Regions from separate parts of the Shewanella sp. NKUCC05_KAH genome, predicted to be linked through region 2. Evidence: predicted binding sites of a transcription regulator. Region 2 holds the regulator's gene; the other holds the start of a gene.
What was found. Region 2 encodes sigma-54, which starts transcription at its own class of promoters, with help from an activator protein. Its sites were predicted from a motif close to GTTGGCACGNNNNTNGNNT; they were not measured.
Positions count from the first base shown of each region.

Region 1: a site for sigma-54 is predicted at 3,295-3,313, ahead of glnA (glutamate--ammonia ligase). Genes of this name have one in related genera too.

Region 1 is NZ_JAHKQZ010000017.1:72,806-79,494, forward strand. Features, by position in the region: gene KO533_RS15615 (hypothetical protein) at 1-417, shown strand, start outside; gene KO533_RS15620 (hypothetical protein) at 601-1,476, shown strand; gene glnA (glutamate--ammonia ligase) at 1,798-3,207, opposite strand; gene typA (translational GTPase TypA) at 4,218-6,029, shown strand; gene KO533_RS15635 (diguanylate cyclase) at 6,142-6,689, opposite strand, start outside.
Region 2 is NZ_JAHKQZ010000030.1:9,148-15,836, reverse strand. Features, by position in the region: gene lptA (lipopolysaccharide transport periplasmic protein LptA) at 1-49, shown strand, start outside; gene lptB (LPS export ABC transporter ATP-binding protein) at 46-777, shown strand; gene KO533_RS20845 (RNA polymerase factor sigma-54) at 885-2,363, shown strand; gene hpf (ribosome hibernation promoting factor) at 2,392-2,679, shown strand; gene ptsN (PTS IIA-like nitrogen regulatory protein PtsN) at 2,682-3,125, shown strand; gene rapZ (RNase adapter RapZ) at 3,122-3,976, shown strand; gene KO533_RS20825 (HPr family phosphocarrier protein) at 3,963-4,238, shown strand; gene mgtE (magnesium transporter) at 4,483-5,847, shown strand; gene KO533_RS20815 (molybdate ABC transporter substrate-binding protein) at 5,927-6,689, opposite strand, start outside.

The sequences.
Region 1 (6,689 bases), on a different contig from region 2:
TTTGGAGTGGTGGTTTGTATTGTCGGGGTGGCGTTGTTAGGCCCGGCCGCCTTGGTCGGTGCAGGAAGTTTTGCCGTGATGGCATTTTTCTTTACTGGTTTTAAAAATGTAGAGACTACTTACGAGAGTCCTATAAAAAATGGGCATCGTCATTTGATTAAGGTAACGCGGAATCGTCCATTTATTGCCTGCCAATCGGATATACGAACAATGGGCTTACGCGCAAGCATTCGTCTTCATTGCCCATTGGATAAGATGCACATTATCTTGTCATTGCTGATGACGCAGTTACCTGATTCTGAAATCCGTGTATTTAAAAATGAGCGCGTGTTAGATGGCGTACCATTTGCGTCATTTGAGTCAGGCAAACCAGCCCAACTATCAGATTTTGCCCCTGACAATACCCAGCCCAGTTAACGTTTTTTCTCGCGCCTGTTATTGGCGCGAGACTCGGTGTCCATCAGTGACAGCTTTGCCACCAAGATGCTAACAGACTTTTTAGCGGCAAGGTCGTCAAGGGTGAGAAAACATTAAGTACGAGCTGTGTGGGTAGGTTAACGATGACCGTGCAGTCCGTGGGTACAGCAAAGGAATAGCTATATGAATAAGAGGGCAGCGCCGCAGCAGTTGGCGTCGACAGAGCAAGAGACACAACCGTTAGACGACAGTCGGTATGAAGACCTGCCGCGCAGTGAGTACCTGCAATTACCCCAAGAGGAGCAAGACCGGCTCTATCAGTTGCGTCAGCAGCGGGTGCGAGAGGCGCCCACGCTTTATGAGTGGGATATTCGGGTGGCGACTGTGTATGGCATTGGGTGGATCATGGTCCTTATTCCGTGCGGGATTACGGCTCTAGTTGGGTTGGTGACATACTGGTATGGATTTGAGCAATGGTATTATTTTCTCATCATAGTGATGATTTTTGGGCCATTTATGCGCTACCTCTGGTTGGCCGACAAACAGTACCATTATCGGCTCACCACCGAGGGGTTAGTTACCACCTATCATGACGTTATACCGGATGCCGCCTACGCGGTAGTGCGGGGGCTGGCTTGGTTTGGGATGGTGGTTTGTATTGTCGGGGTGGCGTTGTTAGGCCCGGCCGCCTTGGTCGGCGCGGGTGGTTTTGCCGTTATGGCATTTTTCTTCACCGGTTTTAAAAATATAGAGACTACTTACGAGAGTCCTATAAAAAATGGGCATCGTCATTTGATTAAGATAACGCGGAATCGTCCATTTATTGCCTGCCAATCGGATGTACGAACAATGGGCTTACGTGCAAGTATTCGTCTTCATTGCCCATTGGATAAGATGCACATTATCTTGTCATTACTGATGACGCAGTTACCTGATTCTGAAATCCGTGTATTTAAAAATGAGCGCGTGTTAGATGGCGTACCATTTGCGTCATTTGAGTCAGGCGAACCTGCCCAACTGGCAGATTTTGCCCCTGAGAATCCCAGCCTAGTTGAATAAAGCGTGGACACTCAACAATAATGGCGCGGTAGTTAACTTCCGACTATATAGGTGGTTTTATGCCGCACCCTCTTTTAATTTAGATCAGTTTTCAACCATCTATCTCTATTGTTGCTGTTGCCGCGGTGTCTGGCGTGCCTTCTCTGAATGATAAAAGAGTGGTTGGCGATGATGCCTATGTAGAGAACAACGCGATGATTGAATCAGAATAAAAGTTGTATATACCTTTAAAATACAAAAAGCCCCGATAGCGTTGCTATCGAGGCTTTTATATTTTCTGTATCAATTACATAAAGCGAGCCGGTTGTATAGCGCTAGCCATTACAGGCTGTAGTACATTTCAAACTCAAGTGGGTGAGTTGTACGTGCTACGCGCTCAGCTTCTGCTGTTTTCAGTACGATATAAGATTGGATGAAATCTTCACTGAACACGCCGCCTTTAGTCAGGAACTCATGGTCAGCTTGCAGATTTTCAAGGGCGTTTTCTAATGACGTTGCCACTTGTGGGATTTCAGCCGCTTCTTCTGGAGGCAGATCGTACAGATCTTTGTCCATCGCCTCACCTGGGTGGATCTTGTTTTGGATACCGTCAAGACCCGCCATCAGCAGCGCTGCGAAACCTAAGTATGGGTTTGCATGTGGATCAGGGAAACGTGCTTCGATACGACGGCCTTTAGGGCTTGGTACCACTGGAATACGGATTGATGCAGAGCGGTTACGGGCAGAGTAGGCCAACATAACAGGTGCTTCAAAGTGTGGCACTAAACGCTTGTAAGAGTTAGTGCTTGGGTTAGTGAAAGCGTTCAGCGCGCGAGCGTGCTTGATGATACCACCTATGTAGTACAGCGCCGTTTCACTTAAACCTGCGTATTTGTCGCCAGCGAACAAGTTAACACCGTCTTTCGCCAGAGATTGGTGAACGTGCATGCCGCTACCGTTGTCACCAACGATGGGTTTAGGCATGAAAGTCGCCGTCTTGCCGTAAGCGTGTGCCATGTTGTGCACTACGTACTTCAGAATTTGGATTTCATCCGCTTTCTTAGTCAAGGTGTTGAAGCGAGTTGCGATTTCGTTTTGACCTGCAGTCGCCACTTCGTGGTGATGCGCTTCAACCACTTGGCCCATTTCTTCGAGCACTAAACACATAGCGCTACGTAGGTCTTGTGATGAGTCAACCGGTGCAACTGGGAAGTAACCACCTTTAACAAATGGACGGTGACCTGTGTTGCCGCCTTCGTAGCTAGTGCCTGAGTTCCAAGCCGCTTCTTTAGCGTCGATCTTAACGAAACAACCTGACATGTCAGTACCGAAACGGACATCGTCAAATAGGAAGAATTCTGGTTCTGGTCCAATCAATACAGTATCAGCGATACCAGTAGAGATCAGGTAAGCTTCTGCTTTTTTAGCAATTGAGCGTGGGTCACGGTCGTAACCTGTCATAGTACCGGGTTCAAGAATGTCACAACGGATCAGCGCTGTGGTTTCTTCGGTGAAAGGATCCAGTACAAATGTCGTTGGATCTGGCATCAGTACCATGTCTGATTCGTTAATGCCTTTCCAACCAGCGATAGAAGAACCGTCAAACATTTTGCCGTCTTCGAAGAAATCAGCATCTACCTGATGAGAAGGAATAGATACGTGCTGCTCTTTACCTTTAGTGTCGGTAAAACGTAAATCAACGAACTTAACTTCTAATTCTTCAAGTTGCTTTAAAACTGATTCAACTGACATTCTCAAGCCTCCGGTAGGGTAAAGGGATGCCCCTTCTATAATCTTTTAACTCAAGTGATTTATCTTGAGCCAAACTTACGAGCTATAAAGCGATATCCATGCCAATAATTTAACTTACTGATTAACATGGTTTAAAATCTTTGTTGCACTTAATTGGATTCGCGTGTGCACCATAATAGTGCTTTTGTCTGTGGCATTTTGGTGCATTACTCCATTTTGGTGCGCACTGAATTGATTCATGCAAACCTTAAGCTGGGATGCACAGCGATAACATGCACCGCTTATATGGCACTGAGATGGCAATGACGCTTTGGCTTTCACTATCTCAGTAAGTACCGCCTCTGTGAAGCTCGCACATACTTGCAGCACTGCACGGGACTATTTATCACCGCATAATCGCCGCATAATTGTCATAAAACCACGCTAGTCTGTCCAACTATGCCACGCATTATCAATCCAATAGTGGTTTATTATCATATTATTAGGAAAGAGTTCGTTCTCATGTGCGAAATGTCTTTGCTGTTCACAGGCCAAGTGAAATCAGTGATGCGTAAAAAGGTATTCCGTGACAATGAAGTGAGTCTTAATGCCATCGGGTGTAAACGCCAACATGAACGTTAGATTAAGTGTGCCGCAGAATTTATTGCAGTGTGTTCACGTGGTAATTTCTCTGTATCTAAGTCGATTTTGCTGATGCTTAAATCGACATTAGCAGTGCTAACATTGAATACGAAAAATAGCAAATTCAGCTGCTTAACTCGAATTTTTCCTACGAATATGGCAATTAAACAGAGCGTTAACTCTGGCTATAGAGGATTTCATTCAGTGGATGATTGGCGGAAATTACCCAAGGATTGGCGAATTGTTTTATAAGTGTTCAAAAATAATCCTGTGCGCCAAGGCCGCTCTGGAGTAGAATGGCACGCTTTTTATTGTGGTAGATCGAGCTCGATCACCATAACGAATTACTGAAATATCCCTATTTTTGTTTGATGGTAAGAGGTTTATCCGTGCTAGAGAATTTACGTAACATCGCCATTATTGCACACGTTGACCATGGCAAAACGACCCTGGTAGACAAGTTGCTGTCACAGTCAGGCACCCTTGCAACCCGAGGAGAAGCCACTGAGCGGGTGATGGACTCCAACGATCTTGAAAAGGAACGTGGGATCACGATTCTGGCAAAGAATACTGCCATCAAGTGGAACGACTACCGTATTAACATTGTTGATACCCCAGGCCACGCCGATTTCGGTGGTGAGGTTGAGCGTGTTCTGTCTATGGTTGACTCAGTATTATTGCTAGTTGATGCCGTTGACGGTCCAATGCCACAAACTCGCTTCGTAACGAAGAAAGCGTTTGCTCAAGGCCTAAAGCCAATCGTTGTTATCAACAAAATTGACCGTCCAGGTGCACGCCCAGATTGGGTTATTGACCAAGTATTCGACCTGTTCGATAACTTAGGTGCAACTGACGAGCAGCTAGATTTCCCAATCGTTTACGCTTCTGCGTTAAACGGTTTTGCAACTTTAGATCCGGATGTAGCGAGCGATGATATGACGCCGCTGTTCCAAACTATCGTTGAAAAAGTATCTTTCCCAGATGCTGACGCCGAAGGCGCGTTCCAGATGCAAATTTCGCAAATCGACTACAACTCATACGTGGGTGTTATCGGTATCGGCCGCATCAAGCGTGGTAGCGTGAAAACGAACCAACAAGTGACTATTATTGGCGCTGATGGCAAAACTCGTAACGGTAAAATGGGCCAAGTATTAGGTTACATGGGTCTAGACCGTACTGAAGTTGAAATTGCTAACGCTGGCGACATCGTTGCTATCACTGGTTTAGGCGAGCTGAAAATTTCTGACACTATCTGTGCCGTTGGTGCAGTAGAAGCTATGCCACCTTTGACTGTTGATGAACCTACTCTGACCATGACTTTCCAAGTTAATACTTCGCCTTTTGCAGGTAAAGAAGGTAAGTATGTGACTTCACGTAACATTCTGGAGCGTCTGCAAACAGAATTAGTCCACAACGTGGCACTGCGTGTTGAAGAAACAGAAAGTCCAGATCGCTTCCGTGTATCTGGCCGTGGTGAATTGCATTTATCAATCTTGATTGAAAACATGCGTCGTGAAGGTTACGAGTTAGCCGTATCACGTCCAGAAGTTATTCTGAAAACTATCGACGGTGAACTGTGTGAACCATTTGAAACGTTGACTGTTGACGTTGAAGAAGAAGATCAAGGCACAGTAATCGAGAAATTAGGTACCCGTAAAGCTGAAATGAAAGACATGCAGCTTGATGGTAAAGGTCGTGTACGTATCGACTTCATCATCCCAAGCCGTGGTTTAATCGGTTTCCAAACTGAGTTTATGACCGCGACTTCTGGTACTGGTCTAATTTATCACTCATTCGACCATTATGGTCCGCACAAAGGTGGCGATATCGGTCAACGCGCTAACGGCGTATTGATCTCTAACGCAACGGGTAAGGCTCTGACCTTCGCATTGTTCGGTCTGCAAGATCGCGGTCGTCTCTTTATCGGCCACGCCGCTGAAGTATACGAAGGCCAAGTGGTTGGTATTCACGCTCGCTCAAACGATCTGACAGTTAACTGTTTGAAAGGTAAGCAGCTGACCAACATGCGTGCTTCTGGTACTGACGAAGCCCAAGTGTTGACTACGCCAATCACAATGACACTTGAGCAAGCGCTTGAGTTCATCGATGATGATGAATTAGTTGAAGTAACGCCTAAGAACATTCGTGTTCGTAAGAGACACTTGACTGAAAACGATCGTAAGCGCTTTAACCGCGGTTAATGCCAGCCTGTTAACTCAGGTGACACGCCCTTAAGGTGAGTCAATCGGTTTAAAAAGCCCTGCATAGGAAACTGTGCAGGGCTTTTTGTTGGGATAAATTGAGTAATGGGTATTAGTAGTCCTTATCCATCACCCGTATGCAATTGCGGCCAGCGGATTTGGCGCGGTAGAGAGCGGCGTCAGCTTGGCGAACGAGTTCTAAAGCATTTTGTTTGTTAGAGGGTTGCAGATAGGCGATGCCTGCGCTCACTGTCACAATCCCAAGGTCGGTATTTGCATGCGGAATGGCAATGGCTTGGATCAACTGATGTATATGCTGCGCTGTCTCAAGTACGGTTTGATTATCGACATTCGGTAATAGAATGACAAATTCTTCGCCGCCGTAGCGAGCGACTAATTCGCCCGCTCTGCGACCGGACTGGGACAGTGTACTCGCTAATTGTTTAAGGCAATCATCTCCGGCGAGGTGGCCATAGTGATCGTTAAATTGTTTAAAGTGGTCAATATCGAGCATGATGAGGGCCAGTGATGAATTGCTCCTTTGTCCACGACTCCACTCTGTTTGTAACATCATGTCAAATAGGCGGCGATTGCCGATATTGGTTAAACCGTCGGTATTGCTGAGTATTTCAAGTTGCCTATTGGCTTCTGCCAGCTCAC
Region 2 (6,689 bases):
ATCAGATGCTCCAGCGGATAAACCTGTAAAAAAGCAGGACTCTAAATGACCCAAATCACCTTAAGAGCACAAAATCTGGCGAAAAGTTACAAGAGTCGCCAAGTGGTTAAAGACGTCAGTCTGACGGTAAAAACCGGTCAAGTCGTTGGCCTACTCGGTCCAAACGGTGCAGGTAAAACCACGACCTTTTACATGGTTGTCGGGCTAGTGAAGAGCGATAAGGGACATATCTTTATCGACGATGATGATTTAACCGCAGATCCTATGCATCTGCGTGCCCGCAAAGGCATAGGTTACTTACCGCAGGAAGCCAGTATCTTTCGTAAGCTAACTGTTCATGACAACATCATGGCCGTACTGCAAACTCGTAAAGAACTTAAAAACGAAGAACGAGAAGAAGAACTAGAACATCTGCTCGAAGAGTTTCATATCACCCACATCCGTGACAGCCAAGGCATGTCATTGTCGGGTGGCGAACGTCGTCGCGTCGAAATTGCGCGAGCTTTAGCCGCTAATCCTAAGTTCATTTTGCTCGATGAACCGTTTGCAGGCGTCGATCCTATTTCGGTTATCGACATCAAGAAGATTATCGAACAACTCAAAAGTCGCGGCCTTGGCGTACTGATCACAGACCATAATGTCCGCGAGACATTAGATGTATGTGAACATGCTTATATTGTGAGTCACGGAAACCTGATTGCCGAAGGAACTCCAGCAGAGATCTTAGACAATCAGCAAGTTAGGGCTGTGTACTTAGGTGAACAATTCAGGCTATAGTTAATCGAGCGAAGCCAATGGAGGCAATTTATACCGCCATTGGGCTTCACTCAAGATAATAATAAGCGACCTCATCCAACAATAATAACGTAGGGATCAGCGGTAACATGAAAGCGTCACTCCAGCTCAAACTGGGTCAACAGTTAACCATGACGCCACAACTACAACAGGCTATACGTCTGTTGCAACTGTCGTCATTAGAACTGCAGCAAGAGATCCAGCAAGCATTAGATTCTAATCCCCTTCTCGAGCTGGAAGAGGATCAATTCGACGCCACTAAAACCCCTGTAAACCAAACGCTATCCGATACGGATTTCAGTGAATCTAGCACTCTGCCACCAGAAAAAGACAGCTCCACCATAGACACGGCAGAGTCGCTAACCAAAGAATCCATGCCCGATGAGCTCCCCATGGACACCACATGGGATGAAGTGTTTACCGCCTCCCCAAACTCAGGCCCCGGCGGCAGTCGTGAAGACGATATGCCCTTCCAAGGCGAGACCAGTGAAGGTTTGTACGAACACTTAGAATGGCAAAAAAACCTCACGCCGTTTTCTGAAACCGATTTAGCCATTGCCACCGCCATTATTGATGCAATCGACGATCAGGGCTATCTCACCCAAAGCACTGAAGAAATTCTCGAAGCCATGGGCAATCCTGAAGTTGAGCTTGACGAAGTCGAAGCCGTACTCAAGCGCATTCAGCATTTTGATCCCATAGGCGTTGCCGCCCGCGATTTAAGTGAATGCCTGCTGATCCAACTGTCGCATTTCGCCGCTGATACTCCCAACCTAGAAAACGCCCGTATGCTGATCAAAGATCATTTAGATCTGATCGCCGCCCGTGATTTTAGGTTGTTGATGCGTAAGACTAAATTAAAAGAAGATGAATTAAGGGATGGTATAGCACTCATCCAAACCCTCAATCCTCGCCCAGGTTTGTTGATCACGCCCAATAATGACGAATACGTTATCCCAGATGTGTCTGTGTCGAAGAAAAATGGCCGCTGGGTCGTTGAGCTTAATCCTGACTGCATGCCCAAAATCAATGTAAATCAACATTATGCTTCTATGGCACGCAGCACAAAAAACCAAGCCGATAGCCAATTTATTCGCGGCCATCTGCAAGAGGCTAAATGGTTTATTAAGAGTCTAGAAAGCCGTAACGACACTTTGCTTAAAGTTGCTAATTGCATAGTGCAATATCAGCAAGGTTTCTTTGAGTATGGTGAAGAAGCCATGAAGCCTATGGTGCTTAACGATATTGCTGAAGCGGTAGAAATGCATGAGTCCACCATCTCACGGGTCACAACTCAAAAATACATGCATACCCCTAAGGGACTTTTTGAACTAAAATACTTCTTCTCTAGCCACGTCGGGACTGACGATGGTGGTGAGTGCTCATCCACAGCAATCAGAGCCTTTATAAAGAAACTGGTGGCAGCGGAAAACCAGAAAAAACCATTAAGCGATAGTAAGATGGCTCAACTTCTGGCAGAACAAGGGATCAACGTAGCCCGCAGAACCATTGCGAAGTACCGAGAGGCTATGCTTATTCCACCTTCTAATCAGCGTAAAAGTTTATAACCTACAGTGGATATCGGAGGACGTTTCTATGCAAATAAACCTAAGTGGGCACCATATCGAAATTACCGAATCGTTACGTGCATATGTAGAAGAAAAGTTTTCAAAACTTGAACGCCATTTCGAACAGATCAATAATGTGCACGTTGTGCTCAATGTTGAGAAAATGCAACAGATTGCCGAAGCGAGAATAAACCTCATAGGTGGTGAAGTTTTTGCTACTTCAGAGCATGCTGACATGTATGCCGCTATAGACGCCCTGATTGACAAGCTTGACCGTCAGGTTATTAAACACAAAGAGAAGTTAACAAAACACTAATAATGGAACTTTGTACCATACTGCGGCCGGAGTGCACTACCTGCGCCACTCCGGGCAGCAAGAAAAAGGTACTGGAACTCATCAGCGACTTAGTCGCTGCCCAGTACCCGACCCTCTCATCTCAAGAGATATTCGAAAGCCTAGTGGCGCGCGAAAAGATGGGGAGCACAGGTATAGGTAACGGCATCGCCATTCCACATGGTCGACTAGCCGATATAGATCAGCCCATTGCCATACTCATTAAGTGTGAAGAGCCGATAGCATTTGATGCTATCGATAAGCAACCTGTTGATATTTTATTTGCACTACTGGTGCCTGCAGACCAATGTCAGCAGCACTTAAGTACCTTGTCTTGCATGGCCGAAAAGCTGAGCGACAAGCAAATATTAAAGCAATTACGCAAGACGCATGATGAAACGGAACTCTATCAGGTAATCACTGGATGAAACTGGTCATAGTGTCGGGCCGCTCAGGCTCAGGCAAATCTGTCGCCCTTAGGGTACTCGAAGATCTCGGCTATTATTGTGTCGATAACCTTCCCTTGCCATTGATTGGCAGTTTGCTTGAGCAACTCAAAGGCAGTAACGATCTCGTCGCCATCAGTGTCGACGTGCGTAACATGCCTGAGCAGGATAAGGTCTTAGTAAAACAACTCGCTAGCCTACCTCCAGATACTGAGTTAACGAGCTTCTTCCTTAACTCCAGCGATAAAATTCTGCTCAAGCGTTACAGCGAAACCCGCCGTTTGCATCCTTTGTCGAAGAGCCGAGTCTCTTTGCAAGAAGCGATAAAGCTGGAGGGGAAACTGCTCGAGCCTATGTCAAAACTGGTCGATCACTACATAGATACGTCGAATTTGAATATCTATGATTTAAGCGACCAAGTCCGACAAATTCTCCTTGGTAGTGTCGATAAAGAACTCGTGATCAACTTCGAGTCCTTTGGCTTTAAGCACGGAATGCCCACCGAAGCCGACTTTATGTTCGATGTACGCTTTCTACCTAATCCCCACTGGGAGCTGGCGCTGCGGCCATTGACTGGTTTAGATGAACCCGTAGCTGAGTTCTTAAATCGCCAACCACTGGTCAATAAGTTCATCTGGCAAATCGAAAATTTACTGGAGACTTGGCTGCCGCACCTTGAGCGTAACAATCGCAGTTATTTAACTGTGGCCATTGGCTGCACAGGTGGACAGCACAGATCGGTTTACGTCGCAGAGCAATTGGCCAAACGCTTTAGTAACGGTAAACATAAAGTGTATGCCCGTCATCGAGAGCTCAACAATGCCAAAGCTTGAACGTCAGATAACTATCTGTAATAAGCTCGGTTTACATGCCCGTGCCGCCACTAAGTTGGTGGTACTGGCTTCCGAGTTTGATGCGACCATCACCTTAATCCAAGGCGATAAACAAGCATCGGCCGCCAGTGTGCTTGGCTTGCTGATGCTTGAAACTGGTATGGGTAAAACCATTAAGCTGATCGCCGAAGGCCCAGATGCAGAGCCGGCTCTCGATGCCATTTGTGCCTTAATCGACGCTAAGTTTGACGAAGCCTGTTAGTTTCACTTCACACTAAGCACTTCATCGTTAGTTTCACTTCATGTCTAGTTTAAAAAACTTGTCATTCAGACATGGCAAAACATTTGTCGCTCGACGATACAAGCTACTGGCGATTACACTAGCGGTCATTGCGCTGGCCTTACCTTAGCCGCCTTAATCTGTGTCATCGACTGACGCTTAGTCACCGCTAAATCCTAGCCTAACACCAAGATCTCAAACCAATTTGCCGCACAATGGAGGACAAATGCCCGTAGATAATGCAGAAAACGATCACACCGGACATAGTCTTGACCAGTTAAACCAAGCGCTTAGCAGCGGCATGTTTGTACACGTGCGTAATATGCTGCAAAAAATGGCCGCCTCAGATATCGCGCTGATCTTAGAATCATCACCGCCAAATGCCAGACAAGTACTGTGGCAGCTCATCGATCAGGAACAAATAGGCGACATACTCGATGAGTTGAGTGAAGAACTCAAAGACCCACTGATCCGCAGCATGAGCCCTGAGCGAGTCGCGAAAGCGACAGCAAGCATGGACACCGACGATCTCGCCTATATTCTGCGAAGTCTTCCCGACGCCGTTTACAAACAAGTGTTGCAGTCGATGACGGAGCAAAATCGCCTGAGGGTAGAACAAGCCCTATCTTATCCAGATGAGACCGCCGGCAGCTTGATGAATACAGATACAGTCACCTTAAGACCCGATGTGAATATCGATGTGGTGCTGCGCTATCTTCGGCAAAGGGGCAACCTACCCGACACCACAGATACCTTATATGTGGTCGACAAACAGGACAAAGTCCTTGGCGGGGTTAGGCTGGCAGATCTGCTGACTTGCGCGCCAAGCACCACAATTCGCAATATCATGGATCCCAATATTCAAAGTATTCCGGTGAGCATGTCCGACAGCGAAGTCGCGCAGAAATTCGAACGCAATGACTGGGTATCGGCACCTGTCGTCGACTGTGATGGTAAGCTGCTCGGACGTATCACAATCGATGACGTAGTCGATGTTATCCGCGAAGATGCTGAACATTCCATGATGGGTATGGCGGGGATGGACGGAGATGAAGATACTTTTGGTCCTGTGCTAAAAAGTACCCTACGTCGCTCGCTCTGGCTCACTATAAACTTATTCGCCGCCCTGCTTGCCTCGTCGGTCAGCAATATGTTTGAAGGCACTATTGAGCAATTTGCCACTATCGCCATCCTAATGACGATTGTCCCTAGCATGGGCGGTGTTGCCGGTAATCAGACCTTAGCGCTCGTGATCCGCGGTATTGCTTTAGGCCATATCGGCCAAAGCAACGCTCGCTGGCTTATCGGTAAAGAGCTATCGATTGGTTTTCTCAATGGTTTGATGTGGTCGATTTTAGTCTTTGTCGCCGTGTGGCTATGGAAGGATGATATGGCACTGGCGGGCTTAATTGGTAGCGCTATGCTGATCAATATGACAGTAGCTGGGCTTGCAGGTGCGAGTATTCCATTGATTTTAAAACGACTTAAAATCGATCCTGCTCTCGCTGGCGGTATGGTGCTCACCACAGTCACTGACGTGGTTGGCCTGTTCGCCTTCCTCGGGTTAGCGACGCTCTACCTGATGAACTAACGCTTTAACAGTTTGAGCTAATAACAAAAACGGCACCTCAAAGGTGCCGTTTTTTATCCCGCTGGAAAACTAAAGAAGGCTATTTTGCCGGAGGTTGAAAACCATAACTGCTCAGAATCGCTTGGCCTTTTGTCGATAGAATAAACTCAGCTAACGGCGTAGCGGCAGTATTAGCGCCTTGTAAAACCAGTAAACCATAGTCGGCACCCACGGCGAGCTCCTGCGGTAAGTAGATGATTTGTAAACTCGGCACCTCTTTTTTAGCCAGCACAGCATTAGTGCAATAGGTTAAAAAGATATCCGCTTGCTTGTTTTCCATCACCCAGCCATAGGGGTTGCGATCTTTAGGCGGTTTAACGCTCTCAGGGCCGCCCGTCAGTTGTAATGCCTTGGTCTCTAACGCGGCTTTCGCATTGGGTTTTACCGCTTCGGCCTTAGCAAAAACGGCCCAGGCATAATCACCCGCTGGGTCGGCTTTCGGGGTTGAGGTACCGACTTTAACCTTAGGATCTAACAAGGTATCGAGTAACGTCGCACTCATCACCTGAACTGTGTCTTGAGCAATGGCGCAGAGTTGATTACGGGCAAACATTTGCACCGCTTCGCCCTGACCCGAATCCACTAATGCCTGTGGATGTTTCATATTCGCCGAGGCAAAGATATCGACTTTCTCGCCCTCTTGAATGCGTTTTAACAATAAACCTGAGGGTGCATATTGCGCTACAACACTCATTTGCGACTGTGCTTGATAAGCAGCAATAATATCACTCATCGCAGCCTTTAAACTGCCTGCGGCGCGCAGTTCTATCGGCGCGACTCCTGTGGTCAGTTCGGCTTTCATC